3 regions of the Hydrogenophaga sp. NH-16 genome follow, and region 3 is predicted to be linked to each of the others. Evidence: predicted binding sites of a transcription regulator. Region 3 holds the regulator's gene; each other region holds the start of a gene.
The links. Region 3 encodes LexA, which represses DNA repair genes until DNA is damaged. Its sites were predicted from a motif close to ACTGTATNNNNATACAGT; they were not measured.
Positions count from the first base shown of each region.

Region 1: the regulator LexA is predicted to act here: its motif matches at 2,005-2,022, upstream of DD542_RS01415 (PA0069 family radical SAM protein).
Region 2: the regulator LexA is predicted to act here: its motif matches at 2,501-2,518, upstream of imuA (translesion DNA synthesis-associated protein ImuA).

Region 1 covers NZ_CP029344.1:293,885-298,862, reverse strand. Annotated here, with positions in the region: gene DD542_RS01425 (alpha/beta hydrolase) at 1-378, opposite strand, end outside; gene DD542_RS01420 (wax ester/triacylglycerol synthase family O-acyltransferase) at 388-1,911, opposite strand; gene DD542_RS01415 (PA0069 family radical SAM protein) at 2,046-3,140, shown strand; gene DD542_RS23825 (oxidoreductase-like domain-containing protein) at 3,137-3,322, opposite strand; partial or broken gene DD542_RS23820 (DUF1653 domain-containing protein) at 3,377-3,607, opposite strand; gene DD542_RS01405 (response regulator) at 3,632-4,288, opposite strand; gene DD542_RS01400 (ATP-binding protein) at 4,267-4,978, opposite strand, start outside.
Region 2 covers NZ_CP029344.1:1,931,951-1,936,928, reverse strand. Annotated here, with positions in the region: gene DD542_RS09405 (error-prone DNA polymerase) at 1-429, opposite strand, end outside; gene DD542_RS09400 (DNA polymerase Y family protein) at 439-1,746, opposite strand; gene imuA (translesion DNA synthesis-associated protein ImuA) at 1,691-2,479, opposite strand; gene rpoH (RNA polymerase sigma factor RpoH) at 2,635-3,591, shown strand; gene DD542_RS09385 (metallophosphoesterase) at 3,602-4,633, opposite strand; gene lysS (lysine--tRNA ligase) at 4,641-4,978, opposite strand, start outside.
Region 3 covers NZ_CP029344.1:2,685,515-2,690,492, forward strand. Annotated here, with positions in the region: gene DD542_RS12985 (hypothetical protein) at 1-488, shown strand, start outside; gene DD542_RS12990 (D-2-hydroxyacid dehydrogenase family protein) at 561-1,568, opposite strand; gene DD542_RS12995 (hypothetical protein) at 1,616-1,966, opposite strand; gene lexA (transcriptional repressor LexA) at 2,099-2,779, opposite strand; gene DD542_RS13005 (asparaginase) at 2,896-3,834, shown strand; gene adk (adenylate kinase) at 3,909-4,565, opposite strand; gene kdsB (3-deoxy-manno-octulosonate cytidylyltransferase) at 4,692-4,978, opposite strand, start outside.

The DNA of each region.
Region 1 (4,978 bases), 2.4 Mb from region 3:
CTCGATGCGCGCACGGCAGCGTTCGAGCACGCCGTCGCGTGGGCCGAGGTTGAAGCCCTGCTCCCAGCCGTAGGCGGTGTAGCGGTGCTGCCTGAGGAAACGGCGCAGCGCCAGCGTGCTCATGTCGTTGGCGCCCAGGCCGGGGAACACCAGCACGGCGTGGCCGTCGCCCGAGGGCATGCGGGAGAGCCAGGGCGAGACGGCGGCCAGCGCCATCGCCTCCCAGGGGGCGCGGGCCTCCAGCATCATCAGCCAGAGGCCGGGCGGCACGGTGTGCAGCTCGGCGTCCGGGTCCGTCGGGTCGGGAGGCGCGGGCTGGCGGCGGTGGCGGGTGGAACTCATGCGTGCGCAGACGCCGGGCGGCGTCGAAATGGGCATCGGGCCATGTTAGCCAGCGCGCGGCTTTTTCTTTGGTGCGGCGGCCCTAGAGGCGGGTCGCTTGCGGGACACGGGGCCGGGCTTCACCGCGGCGGGCGCTGCGGGCACCGGCAGCGTCCGCAGCTCGTCCAGGGCCGCGTCCACCGCCTGCGCCAGCGCCCGCACATCCGGCAGCGCTGCGGCGTCGGCCATCAGCCCGAAGTCCATCGCGGCATCGAAGCTCTGCACCGTGATGTTGAGCGCCAGACCGTGCACCACGATGCTGGTCGGGTGGTTCGACCGCACGCGGGCGCCCGCCAGGTACAGCGGCACCTGCGGCCCGGGCACGTTGGAGATGACCACGTTCGCCACCTGCGGCAGGCGCTCGGCGGCTTTGGCCTTGCCGTAGAGCGAGGCCGCGGCCTCGATCAGCCAGGGCACGCCGATGGACGGAAAGTCGGTGGGCAGGATGCTCTTCATGCGGCCCATGGTCGACTTCATCGCCCCGGTGGCGGCGCGGATGTGCGCCAGCCGCTTGGCCGGGTCGGCCAGGTGCGTGCCCAGGCTGACCAGGCTCATCGAGGCCTGGTTGTCGGCGCGGGTGTCGCCGGCCTCGCGCAGCGAGATCGGCACCGCGGCCACCAGGCTCTTGCGTGGCAGTGCGCCGCGCTGCTGCAGGTAGGTCCGCAGCGCGGACGAGCAGAGCATGAGCACCCCGTCGTTGAGCGTGGCCCCGTGCGCGCGCACCAGGGTCTTGAGTTCGGCCAGCGGCACGCTGGCGGCGGCGAAGGCGCGCGCGGGTGTCACGGTGGCGTTCATCGGCGTGGCGGGCGCCAGCGTGACATTGCCCGAACCCTGGCCCAGCAGGTTCTTGGCGCTGAGCACGCTCCTGGCCGTGCCGGCGACGGTGCCCAGCGTGGCCGGCAGATCGCGCACGATGCGCGCCACCTGCACCGCCTCGTGGCTCAGCGCGCCGCGCAGCATCTCGACCATGTCGAGCCGGAAGGTCCTGGTGCGCCGGGAGGGGCGGATCTCGATGTCGCGCGGCTCGGGCGTCAGGTCGAACAGCACATTGGCCAGCGCCACCGCGGCCTGGCCGTCGACCGCCGCGTGGTGCAACTGGGTGACGAGGCCCACCTGCTTGCGCCCTGCGGCGCTGCGCGGAAGGCCTTCGATCACGTGCATCTTCCACAGCGGCCGGTGGCGGTCCAGCAGGACCGGGTGCAGCAACGAGACCTGTTCCTCCATCAGCGTACGCGCGTCGGCGCGGCGGGCGCTGCCGCTGGGCAGCCGGATCTCGACGATGTGTTCGTTGAGGTCGGGTTCCGCATCCACCCAGGCCGGGTTGGCCATGTTCAGCGGCATCCACCACAGCCGGCGGCGCAGCACCGGCGTGGCGGGCAGGCGGGCCGCGATGTGTCGCCGCAGGTCGTTCACATACCGCCCGCGGTGGCCGGCCGGCAGCTCCAGCAGGTGCATGGCGCCGACGTGCATCGGCATCTCCGGCGTTTCCAGGTAGAGGAAGGTGGCGTCCAGGCCGGAGAGTTGTCGCATGCCCATGGCGTGTCCCGGTGTGTGTTGGCGGTTGCCGGCCATTGTGGGCCACCGCCGCAGCGCGGGAAACCGTCGCCTGTCTCTTGCGAAATGACTGTATTTATGTACAGTATCCATCCCGACCCTGCACCGCCATGAACGACGTCCACATTCCCCTGCACGCCCTCAAAGGCCGCGGCGTGTCCCACCGCCAGCCGCACCGCTTCGAGCGCGATCAGCGCGCCGCCTTCGACGACGGCTGGGGCACGCTGGACGAGCAGCGGGCCGAGGGCGAGGAGGCTGTGGCACCGGCCACCCAGGTGACGTTCGAAGAGGCGCGCAGCGCGATCACCACCAACGACTCGCCCGACATCGGCTTCCGGCTCGGCCTCAACCCCTACCGGGGTTGTGAACACGGCTGCGTCTACTGCTACGCCCGGCCCACGCACAGCTACCTCAACCTCTCGCCGGGGCTCGATTTCGAAACGAAGATCGTCGCCAAGCGCAACATCGCCGAGCTGCTGCGGCGCGAGCTGCTGGCCCCGCGCTACCAGTCCGACCTGCTGGTGGTGGGCACGGTGACCGACGCCTACCAGCCGGTGGAGCGCGAGCTGCGGCTCACGCGCGCGGTGCTGGAGGTGCTGAGCGCAGCGCAGCACCCGGTGGGCATGGTGACCAAGGGCAGCGGGGTGGAGCGCGATCTGGACCTGCTGGCGCCCATGGGGCAGGCCGGTCTGGCGGCCGTGTACGTGACGGTCACCACGCTGGATGCGAAGCTGGCCCGCGTGCTGGAGCCGCGCGCCGCCGCGCCGCACCGGCGGCTGCGCACCATCCGCACCCTGGCCGAGGCGGGCGTGCCCACCGGCGTGAGCGTCTCGCCGCAGATCCCGTTCCTCAACGACGACATGGAGCGCGTGCTCGAAGCGGCCTGGGAGGCCGGCGCGAGGCGCGCGTTCTACCAGGTGCTTCGCCTGCCCTGGGAGCTCTCGCCCATGTTCCGCCAGTGGCTGGACCTGCACTACCCCGACCGGGCCGAGCGTGTGATGGCGCGGGTGCAGGACCTGCGCGGCGGCAAGGACTACGACGCCGACTTCGCCACGCGCATGAAGGGCCAGGGCATCTGGGCCGACCTGATCCGCCAGCGCTTCGTGAAGACCTGCGACCGCCTCGGTTTCAACCGCGAGCGCGAGCCGCTGGAACTGAGCCTATTCCGGCCGGCGGCGCTGCGCGGGCAGGGGGATCTGTTCTAGGCCTTGAGCAGATCGAGTGAATCCACCCGCCAGTGGTGCATCGCCTCGTAGAAGCCTTCCCACACACAGCCGTTGCAGCCACGGCCGCAGCAGCTGTCGGGCTCGGGGGGCGGCGGGCGCAGGGCGGTGTCCAGGTCGGTGCCGCGCTCCCGCTGCGCGCGACCGCGCAGGTGGGCGATCAGGGCGCGGGCGGTGGCCAGGTCGCCCAGCGGCACCCGCGCCGGGTCGTGCGGGGTGAAGCGCGGCTGTTCCTTGCCCTCGAACACGCCGCGCTCGGCGAACATGGCTGCCGGCCGCACCCACAGGCCGAAGCCGCCGTAGAGCGCGCGGTACAGCGTCATGCCCTGCAGGGTTTCGCTGCAGCGTACGGTGTCGATCACGTCGTACCAGCCGCCCTTGTAGTGGCGGTACAGGCCGGGCGGGGTGGCGTTCAGCGGGGGCAGGTCGTGGTCGGTCGGCGCGGTCATGCAGGAACAGAAAACGGAAGACGCTCAGTCGTCGGCGATCAGCCGGCCCATGCGGTGGGCCAGTTCCACCGCCGACGCCACGCCGAGTTTGTCGAAGATGTTGGCGCGGTGGAACTCCACTGTGCGCTGGGCGATGCCCAGGTGGTCGGCGATGTTCTTGTTGTAGTGGCCGGCCAGCAGCTCGTCGAGCACCTCGCGCTCGCGCGCGCTCAGCGCGGCCAGGGCCTGCTGGAAGCGCAGCTTCTCCCGCGCCTCGGTGTGCAGGCGCACGGCGGCCTGGCAGGCGGCCTCCACCTTGTCCACCAGCTGGTTGTTCTGGAACGGCTTTTCCAGGAAGTCCCAGGCGCCGTTCTTGACCGCGGCCACCGCCATGCCCACGTCGCCGTGGCCGGTGAGGAAGAGCACCGGCCAGGGCCAGCGGGCGGCCTTGAGCTGCTCGAAGGTGGCCAGGCCCGAGAGCGGTTCCATGCGGATGTCCAGCAGCACCACGCTGCAGGCCCGGGCCAGTTCACCCAGCTCGCCGCGCTGCAGCGCCTGCACGAAGGCGTCGCCCCCGGTCCACACGCGGGTGGGCAGGCCGCGCGAATCGAGCAGCCAGGCCAGGCCGTCGCGGAAGTCCGCGTCGTCGTCCACGATGTGGACCGGCGGGTTCGGGGGGGTCAGGGGTTCAGGGGCAGCCACAGCGTGAATTGTGCGCCGAGCAGGTCGGGGCAGTCGCTCAGGTCGATGTGGCCGTGGTGCGCTTCGGCGATGGAGCGGCAGATGGCCAGGCCCATGCCCATGCCGCCGGGTTTGTGGCTGGCGAAGGCGTCGAACACCGTGGCGCGCTGCTCGGGCGGCACGCCGGGGCCGCTGTCGCACACGCGCAGGCCGATCTGGCCGTCGCCGGTCACCAGGCCTACGCGCACGGTGGGCGGGGTACGGCCGCTGCGCGCGGCCCACTCGCCGGCGTTGAGCACCAGGTTGTGCAGGGCGTTTTCCAGCAGCAGCGCGTCAGCCGGCACGGTGGGGCCGTCGCTCCCAGGCAGGGCCAGTTCCAGCCGCACGCCCTCGGGCAGCGGCACGGCCTGCGCCACGCGCGCAGCCCACGGGGCCAGCGCCAGCGGCAGGCGCACGGTTTCCTGGCGCCGGGCGAGGGCGTTCACGCGCTGGATCACGCGGCCGGCCTTGTCGGCCATGCGCTCCATGCGCTCGACCACCGGCACGATCTCTTCGAGTGTGATGCGCTGCTCGCGCACCCGGTTGAGCAGGCCGGTGGCGAAGCTGCTGAGCGCGCCCAGCGGCTGGTTGAGCTCGTGCGCCAGGGTGGACGCCACCTCGCCCATGGCCACCAGACGGCCCGAGGCTTCGAGCTGTTCCTGCTGGCGCGCG
Region 2 (4,978 bases), 750 kb from region 3:
GCACTGGTCTTGTGTGGTGCCGCGCGGCGGCACGGCGATGGCCAGGCAGTCGGTCAGGATCTCGGGGTTCACATCGCCGAGGCGCAGCCGGTACGTGCCTTTGTCGGCCGAGCGCCGCAGCCGCGTGATGAGCTCGCAGAGATTGCCGTAACCGTTGAGATTCGTGGCCAGCAGCAGCAGGGTGAAGTCACCGCTGGGGTCACCGTCGGCCCGCACGAGGAACTGGCTGCCCACGATGAGCGGCAGGCCGTGCTTTTTCGCGGCCACGTGTGCCCGCGCGATGCCGGCCATGGAGCATTCGTCGGTGACGGCCAGTACGGTGTAGCCCATGGCCTGGGCGCGCAGCACCAGCTCCTCGGCGTGGCTGGCGCCACGCAGGAACGTGAAGTTGGAGCAGCACAACAACTCGGCGTAATCGGGCAGGGACATGGCAACTCTTCAGGCAAACACACCGTGGAGATACCAGGCCGGTTCGTCGGCCAGCCGTGTCTGGAACACCCACAGCACCCCCGCCAGCGGCGACCGGGCGACCCAGTAGTCGCGCACCGCGTGACGGGTGTGGCCGTTGGCCTCGTCGCGGTCCCACCAGCCGCCCTCCACGCGCTGCGGGCCGAGCAGCAGCTGCAACTCGCCCTGGTAGAGCGGCCGGTGCTGGCGCACCAACAGCTTCAGCGGCCGGTCCAGCAGCAGGGTCGGCTGCGGGCCGGCGGGCGCCACCGGCCAGGTCTCGCGCGGCAGCGACTGCGCGGCCGGCTGCCAGCGGCCCATCGCCTCGGGCCGGTGGTCCTCACACAGCCGCGGCCGGACCACCCGGTCCTCGCCCAGCCGCGCCGCCAGCCGCTCCAGCACCTGGGCCATCGGCTCCCGGCCACGGGCGTCGTCGGGCAGCCACGACGCGCTCTGCGGCGCCAGCGGCACCACGCCTTCGGCCGTCAGCCGCAGATCACCCACCGGGGCGGCCAGCGCGACATGCGAGAGGTGCTCGGCCAGCAGCCGCGCGAGGTGCCCGGCCTCGCGCGTGGGCTCGGCCGTGCGCACGGTCAGCTGCCCGCCCTCGCTCACCCCGCGCGAGCGCATCGCGTCGTGCGCCCAGTGCAGGGTGAACGCCGTCACGCCGCTGTGCCGCGCCGACAGCCAGGCCGCAAGCTGCAGCAGCAGGCGGCGCGCGCCGAAGACCAGGGCTTCCGCGCTGTCTACCCGGTGCGGCAGCTCCAGCCGCGCATCGAACACCGCCGGCAGCGTGACCCAGACGTGCGTCTCGGGGGCGCGGCCGTAGGCCTGGTCCAGCGCCGCCAGCAGCGCCGCATCGAACCGCCGCGCCAGCCCCGCGCGCGGCAGCCGCCGCAGATCGCCCAGCGTGCGGCAGCCGATGCGCGCCAGGGTCGGCTGGTGCGGCCGCACGGCGCTCAGGGTCGCCATCGGCAGCGCGTCCAGCGCGCGCGCCAGCGGCGGCGACACCCCGTCCTCCACCTCCGCGCGCGCCAGCGCCAGCGCGGCCAGGGCGTTGGGTGCCCAGGCCAGGGCCACCGCCCCCAGTTCCTGCGCCCCGCCCCAGAGCCGTTCGCGCAGCGCCGCCCGCCCGCCGAACAGGCGCAGGCTGGCCGCCACCTCCAGCAACACGGCCTCTTCGGCGATGGCGACACGGGGCGTGAATTGCAGCGCCCAGACCGCCAGCGCCTGCAGCGCCGCGTCAGTGGGGGACGGCGGGTCGTCGGTGCTCGGCAGTCGGAGTGCGGACCACAGCATGGTCGGCCTCGCGAGGAACAGGGAAACGGTCGGCGGCTCCATGGCCCAGGTCCAGGTCCAGCAGCCGGGGCGGCAGCGCCGCCGACAGCCCGGCCGGCAGCGCCGGCAGCTGCAGCGTGTGCGCCAGTGGTGGGCCCTTGCGCTTGATCACGTCGACCGCCAGGGCCCAGCCGGCACCCGGACGCACCAGCAGGCGCAGGGGCGCCGCCGACGATTCGCGCGCTGAGACTGCCGGCCGGCACAGCCACACCGGGCCTTCGTGCTCACTGGCCAGCACCTGCAGGCGCCGCAGCTGCGCCGGCCGTGCCTGGGGCAGCCAGGCCAGCACCGCCCCGCAGCTGCCGGCCTTGACCAGCTGTTCGGTGGCCCAGAGGCGCTCGGCCGGGGTATCGGCCTGCAACCAGACCAGCTGCCGGGCTGTGACGCCGTGCGGCATCAGACCCGGCAGGTGCGGTGGCTGCGGCGGCCCGACCAGCGCCACCTCCCGCCCGGCGGCACAGACCCGGCCCAGCGCCGGCCCCAGCAGGCGGAACTCCAGGGCACCCGCTGGGCTCGACAACAGTTCGGTCAGCCCGAATCCGGGCCAGCCCCCGCCCGGCAAGGCTGCGTCAAGCGCCCCGAACCCGCTGGCGCAGCTGGCCGTGACCGGCCGGCCCAGCGCATCGCCGCGCCAGACGAGGGCGGACAGGCTGGCCGGCAGATCGCCGGACGGGCGGATGAACGGGGTGGGCATGGTGGCAGCAAGGATTCAAATACTGTTTTTATGTACAGTAAAAGAAATCGAACCGATTGTCCACCCCCGGATATCACGGTCATGGAACCATTCAATTAGCACTCACTCATAGAGAGTGCTAACATTTCTGCAAGACCACTGAGGAGGTTCTTCACATGTCCACCACCCTGCTCGCCCCCGCCGCCCTGCCGACCACCACGCTGGCCGTCGCCAGCCCGTGGAACCGTTCGCTGACGCTGCCGCCGCTGGGCAATCTGGATGCGTACATCTCCGCCGTCAACCGCATGCCGCTGCTGACGCTCGAAGAAGAGCAGTCGGCCGCCCGCCGCCTGCGCGACCACAACGACCTGGAAGCCGCCGGCCAGCTGGTGATGTCGCACCTGCGTCTGGTGGTGTCCATCGCCCGCCAGTACCTGGGCTACGGCCTGCCGCACGGCGACCTGATCCAGGAAGGCAACGTGGGCCTGATGAAGGCCGTCAAGCGCTTCGACCCCGACCAGGGCGTGCGCCTGGTGAGCTACGCCATCCACTGGATCAAGGCCGAGATCCACGAATACATCCTGAAGAACTGGCGCATGGTCAAGGTCGCCACGACCAAGGCCCAGCGCAAGCTGTTTTTCAACCTGCGCTCGATGAAGCAGGGCTTTCGCGCCGAGGCCGCCGAGGGCGACACCCACCGCGAAGCCCTGTCGGACAGCGAGATCGACGTGGTCGCGCGCGACCTCAAGGTCAAGCCCGAGGAAGTGCGCGAGATGGAAACCCGCCTGTCCGGCGGCGACGTGGTGCTCGACCCCTCGCCGGCCGACGATGGCGAAGAAACCTACGGCCCGATCGCCTGGCTGGCCGACGCCAACCACGAACCGACCGCGATGATCGAATCGGCCCAGCGCGACGTGCTGGCCACCGAAGGCATCGCGCAGGCCATGGGTGAGCTCGACGACCGCTCGCGCCGCATCGTGACCGAGCGCTGGCTCAAGGTGAACGACGACGGCTCGGGCGGCATGACGCTGCACGAACTGGCGGCCGAATACGGCGTGAGCGCCGAGCGCATCCGCCAGATCGAGGTCGCGGCCATGAAGAAGATGCGCAAGACCCTGGCCGAATTCGCCTGAGCCTGCGGGCTCAGCGCACGAGATCGATGCGGTCGATGGTCGGCCGCACCCCCAGCCGCGCCGGCAGGCCGATGGTGCCCACACCGGGCGTCACCAGCAGCTGCCCGGCCCTTGTGCCGTACAGCCCGTTCCACCAGGGCTGCAGGGAATTGGTCTTGCGCAGGAACCAGGGCGAAAAACCGGGAATCCAGATCTGCCCACCATGGGTGTGCCCGGCCATGGACAGGAACGCCGCGCCCTTCGGCAGCAGGGCCACGGTGTCGGGCTGGTGCACCACCACCAGCCGCCGCGTGGAGTCGTTGCTGAGGCCGCCTGGCCAGAGGCGCTCAATCTGAGGCTGTGGTCGCCCGCCCCACTGGTCGTCCAGGCCCACCAGCTCCCAGCCCTTCCAGGGTACGGCCTGCCCTTCGATCAGGCGAACACCGTGCTGCGTCAGCGCTTCGCGCAGCGGCGCGGTGAGGTCCGGCCCCGGCGCCTGCACATCGTGGTTGCCCAGCACGCCCCAGACCGGATGACGCAGACGCGCCAGCGGTGCGAAGCCCGCACGCAGGTCCTGCGTCGGCTCGTGCGTCCAGTCGCCCGCGACGATCACCGCGTCCACATCCATGGCGTTGAGGCGGTTCACCAGATCGTCCAGCTGCCGGTCGCGGAAGAACAGGCCCCAGTGGATGTCGGCGACCAGCGCCAACTTCAGCGGCTGTGCTTCGGCCGGAATGCCGGACAGGCTGGTGTGGCGCACGCGGATCCAGTAAGGCTCGATCCACGACGACCACAGGCCCACCAGCACCAAAGCCGCATAGACCGGGTGGCGCCAGCGGCGCGCGCCACGCTCGATGCGCCAGCGCAGCCACAGGCCCACCAGCAGCGGCAGCCCCGCCAGGCGCGGCGCCCAGTAGAGCCAGAGCATGACGAAGTTGCGCACTTCCAGGCGCGGGGTGTGCCAGCGCCCCCAGTGGTCCCAGGCCGTGATGGCCAGCGACAGCAGCAGCGCCCCGCCCAACAGCCACCAGACGCGGCGGTCCAGGCGCTGCAGGTCGCTCACGGGGGTGTCAGTGTTCGCGGCGCAGTGCCGGGAACAGGATCACGTCGCGGATGCTGGGCGAGTCGGTCAGCAGCATCATCAGGCGGTCGATGCCGATGCCGCAACCACCGGCCGGCGGCATGCCGTATTCGAGCGCGCGGATGAAGTCGGCGTCGTAGTACATCGCCTCTTCGTCGCCGCCGTCCTTTGCCGCGACCTGCGCGTGGAAGCGCGCGGCCTGGTCCTCGGCGTCGTTCAGCTCGGAGAAGGCGTTGCCGAACTCGCGGCCGGTGATGTAGAGCTCGAAGCGCTCGGTCACCTCGGGCCGGTCGTCGTTGGCGCGGGCCAGCGGCGAAATCTCGGTCG
Region 3 (4,978 bases):
AGAAGTCCATCTTCAGGGATGCGGCCGATCCCGAGTCGGAGGTGTTTGATCTCGAAGCGTACCGTGAGCTCCTGCTCCTTCACGCCATCGCGAAGGATGTGATCCAGCGCGATTCGAGCACCCCTTCTTCGGACTTCCAGCACACGGCGATTCGTCCGCTGAAGGCTGCGGGGCCGAAGATGGCTGCTGTTTCATCCTCTGCGGCAGCTTCGGAACGGTTGACCGAACCGATGGATGAAATCCCGCACGCCTCCCCCCGTCTCGGCCTGGATATCGACCTGGATGCGCTGCACGATGCGTCGGCGTTCGAAGCATCGCTGCCCGACGTTGTGGTGCCGGTGGAGCCCACGGCCAGGCACGATTCATCGACGGGCACCTCTGCAGTGGAGGCCGCGGACATGGGCAACCTCATTGATTTTGAAGTTCTTGATTTCACGCCACCCGATGACGGAGAAATCCCACCGGGTAAGGACGCACAGTCCAAATAGTCAGCATGTTTGCTCAACAAAAAAAGCCAGACACGTGCTGGCTTTTTTTGTTGGCGCTGCTGAGCCTGATGGTCAGCGTCGCACTTGCAGGGCGCCAGGGTTGACGATGTTGGTGGGCGTTCCCTTGATGAAATTGACCACATTGTCGAAGGCAGCCGAGAACAAGGTCTCGTAGTTGCTGAGCTCGACGTAGCCGATGTGAGGCGTGCAGATGCAGTTCTCGAGCCTGAGCAGCGCATGCCCCTGAAGAATCGGCTCTGATTCGAAAACATCGATGGCGGCCATGCCGGGGCGCCCCCGGTTCAACGCGGTCAGCAAGGCCTCGGCCTCGATCAGTTCGGCCCTGGATGTATTGACCAGCAGAGCGGTCGGCTTCATGCGAGAAAGATCCTCCAGCGTGACACAGCCCGCGCTGCGGTCGCTGAGTCGAAGATGAAGGCTGAGCACATCCGAACGCTCAAAGAGATCTTCCCGGCTGGCTGCGACCTCAAAGCCGTCGGAAACGGCCTGCCGGCAGGACTCATCGCTACCCCAGACCAGCACCTGCATGCCGAAGGCCTTGCCGTAAGCAGCGACCAGCTTGCCGATGCGGCCATAGCTCCACAAGCCGAGTGTCTTGCCGTGAAGAACCATGCCGAGGCCGAAGTTGGCGGGCATGGACGATGACTTCAGCCCCGACTGTTGCCAGGCACCGTGCTTGAGGCTTGCGACATACTGGGGAATGCGCCGCATCGACGCCATGACCAGAGCCCATGTCAGCTCGGCGGTGGAGATCGGGGAACTTGTGCCTTCGGCCACGGCGATGCCGCGTTCGGTGCAGGCAGTGACGTCAATATGGCTGCCGATACGCCCCGTCTGCGCAATGAGCTTCAGGCGAGGCAGCTTGTCAACCAGTTGACGGGATACCGGGGTTCTTTCCCGGATCAGGACCACGATGTCGGCATCCCGCAACCGTATGGACAGTTGCCCGACCCCCTTGACCGTGTTGGTGAACACTTTGGCGGGATAGGGGTCGAGGCGCGCTGCGCAATCCAGCTTTCGGACGGCGTCCTGATAGTCGTCCAGTATCACGATGTTCATGGAGCACTATTGTGCCGCCATGAGCATTCTGTACAGACTTTGAGCTGTCAGGCGGGTTCGGTGCGGTGCTCGAGAGCGGCCAGACGGTCCAGTTCGGCGCAGACATCGGCCATGCGCCCTGAAATCACCAGGCAAGCGCTTCGATCCGGTTGGCTGGTGTGCTTCAAGCGGATGGTTGCTGTCTGTGAGGGCCGCGACACCTCGTCCATGGAAGCGCCGTGAGAGGCCGACAGCGACTGTTTCGGTTGCTTGTTGGCCAACCATCCGGCCCTGACAAACCGCTGCATCAACGTTGGCAGCGGTTTGCGGGTCTTGTTGGGACAAGGAGGTGACGGCAGCCAGTTGTCGATCAACTGCAACGGAGCGCGCCAGGTCTTGGAGGTGATGCGGATTCCCATGTGAAACTCCGGAAAGGGGTTGGACACAGGCAGGATTGGTTCGGAAGAGCCGCTCTCGCAGGGTTTGCCAAGGACAGTGTGCTGTTCTGGCAAAACGCCCGCCACCTGCGAGGGCGGCACCGACCCAGCGGGTCAGATCTGGAAGCTGTTGCGAATCAGGCCCACGGCGAGGCCTTCGATCTCGAAGGGTTCACCCGGTTGCACCACGATCGTTTTGTAGTCCGGGTTTTCCGCGTGCAGCTCGATTTGGTGGTCGCGGCGCATGAAACGCTTGACAGTCACATCGTCTCCGAGCCTGGCCACCACGATCTGCCCATTCTTCGCGTCCTTGCCGGACTGCACGGCCAGCAGGTCGCCGTCGAGGATGCCGACGTCGCGCATGGACATGCCGCGCACGCGCAGCAGGTAGTCAGGTGTGCGCTGGAACAGGCTGCGCTCGACGTGATAAGTCTGGTCGACGTGTTCCTGAGCGAGGATCGGTGAGCCGGCAGCCACCCGCCCGATCAGGGGCAGCATGAGCTGAGAAAGGCCGGGCATCGGCAGTGTAAGCTGATGAGTCCGCTGATCGTTGATGGCCTGCAGATCCCGGCTGCGAAGACGGATCCCGCGGGAGGTGCCGCTGACCAGTTCGATCATGCCTTTGCGTGCGAGCGCCTGAAGGTGCTCCTCGGCCGCATTGGCCGACTTGAATCCGAGCTCGGTGGCGATTTCTGCGCGGGTGGGTGGAGCGCCGGTGCGGGCAATGGCGTTCTGGATCAACTCCAGGATTTGCTGCTGGCGGGCCGTGAGCTTGGGCGGGAACGACTCGATCATGTCAACCTCGTGGTTAGGCGGGATGCGGCTGGACGGGCTGTTTGCACATCCAGTATCTGTATTTTTAAACAGTTTCGGAGACTTGGCAAGTGAACGACAACAACAGAGGCTTTTGCGTGATCCTGGGGACTGGCGGAACGATCGCCGGACGGGCCGCCCGGGCAGGAGATAACGTGGGATATGTGGCAGGGCAGGTTCGTGTGGAAGATCTTCTGGAGGGCGTTCCAGCGCTGCAAGGCAGTCCACTGGAGGTGGAGCAGGTGGACCAGGTGGACAGCAAGGACATGCACTTCGGTCTGTGGAAGCGGCTGTTGCTTCGGCTCTCTCACCACCTTGCACGCGACGAGGTTGCCGGCGTTGTGGTCACACACGGCACCGACACGCTGGAAGAAACTGCCTTTTTCATCCAGACGGTGCTGCAGCCCCGCAAGCCGGTGGTGTTCACCTGCGCGATGCGCCCAGCCACCGCCCTTGTGCCCGATGGCCCTCAGAACCTGCTGGATGCCGTGACCGTGGCGGGTCATCCCGAGGTCGGAGGGTGTGTGGTGGTCTGTGCGGGGCTGGTGCACGCGCCCGAGCACTTGACCAAGGTTCACAGCTACCGGGTGGATGCGTTCGATTCGGGCGATGCCGGCCCTATGGCGTGTGTGGAAGAAGGCGAGGTCCGGTGGTTCCATGCTCCTGCAAGCCGCCCGACCGCCGAGCGTTCTGAGGCACTGCTGGCGCGGGTGCTGCGGGCCGATGCGCTGCCACGCGTCCAACTGGTGACCAGCCATGCCGATGCCGACGGCTCCATCGTTCGCGCGCTGCTGCAGGCGGACCCGGCACTGCGTCCGCAGGGCATTGTGGTGGCTGCCACCGGCAACGGCACGGTTCACCAGTCGCTGGCCTCGGCCTTGTCGGAGGCCATGGCCCGTGGTGTGCGGGTGGTCAGGGCCACGCGCTGTGCCCGAGGGCGTGTGATTCCTGACACGGCCAATCCCATGCCCGACTCCGCCGGACTGCCCCCTGTGAAGGCGCGGCTGGCTCTGGCACTCTCGCTGCTGGAACCCTGACGCGCCAGCCCGTTGCAACGACAAAAAAAGAAACCCGGCAAGTTGCCGGGTTTGCAGGAGGAGTGGGAGCTGGGTCAGGCGGCCAGGGCCTGGAACGCGCGGGCTGTGATCTCATCCACCGAACCGGTGCCGCTGATGGCGCGGTACTTGGGGGCGGCGGCCGGATCTGTCCTGGCCCACTGGCTGTAGTAGTCGACCAGCGGTCGGGTCTGGGCGCTGTACACCTCCAGGCGCTTCTTGACCGTTTCTTCCTTGTCATCGTCGCGCTGGATCAGCGGTTCACCGGTGACGTCGTCCTTGCCTTCCACCTTGGGCGGGTTGAATTTCACGTGGTAGGTGCGCCCTGAGGCGGGGTGTGAGCGGCGGCCGCTCATGCGTTCGATGATGGCGTCGAACGGCACGTCGATTTCCAGCACGTAGTCCAGCTTCACGCCGGCCGCTTTCATAGCGTCGGCCTGCGGGATGGTGCGCGGGAAGCCATCGAACAGGAAGCCGCTTGCGCAGTCGGGCTGGGCAATGCGTTCCTTGACGAGGTTGATGATCAGGTCGTCACTCACCAGGCCACCGGCGTCCATGACCGCCTTGGCCTGCATGCCCAGAGGCGTGCCAGCCTTCACGGCGGCACGCAGCATGTCGCCGGTCGAGATCTGGGGGATGCCGTACTTCTGGCAGATGAAGGTGGCTTGTGTGCCCTTGCCCGCACCAGGAGCGCCCAACAGGATCAGTCTCATCGTCTTCCTTGTATCAGTGTTTCATTCGTGCTCGCCTGTCTCCGCGGCTGAGCTGGCCCCGGTATCGAGGGTCGAACGAGGATAGCATGGCCTACCCCGACACTGCCTTACAGACAGTGTCGCAGTTCAAGACTTCCGGAGCAGCGCCCGGACCCTTTCCAGGTCCGTGGGGGTGTCCACACCGGGAGCGGCCGCATGGGTCGCGAGATGCACCGCAATGCGCTCACCGTGCCATAGGGTGCGCAGTTGCTCCAGCGACTCCGTCAGTTCCAGCGGTGCCGGCTCCAGCGACGGAAAACGGCGCAGGAAACCCGCCCGGTATCCGTAGACGCCGATGTGCCGCCAAGGGGCCGGAGAAGGCAGGCTGAGCGGCTGGCCGTTCGACATGCCGTCGCGCCACCAGGCGATGGGCG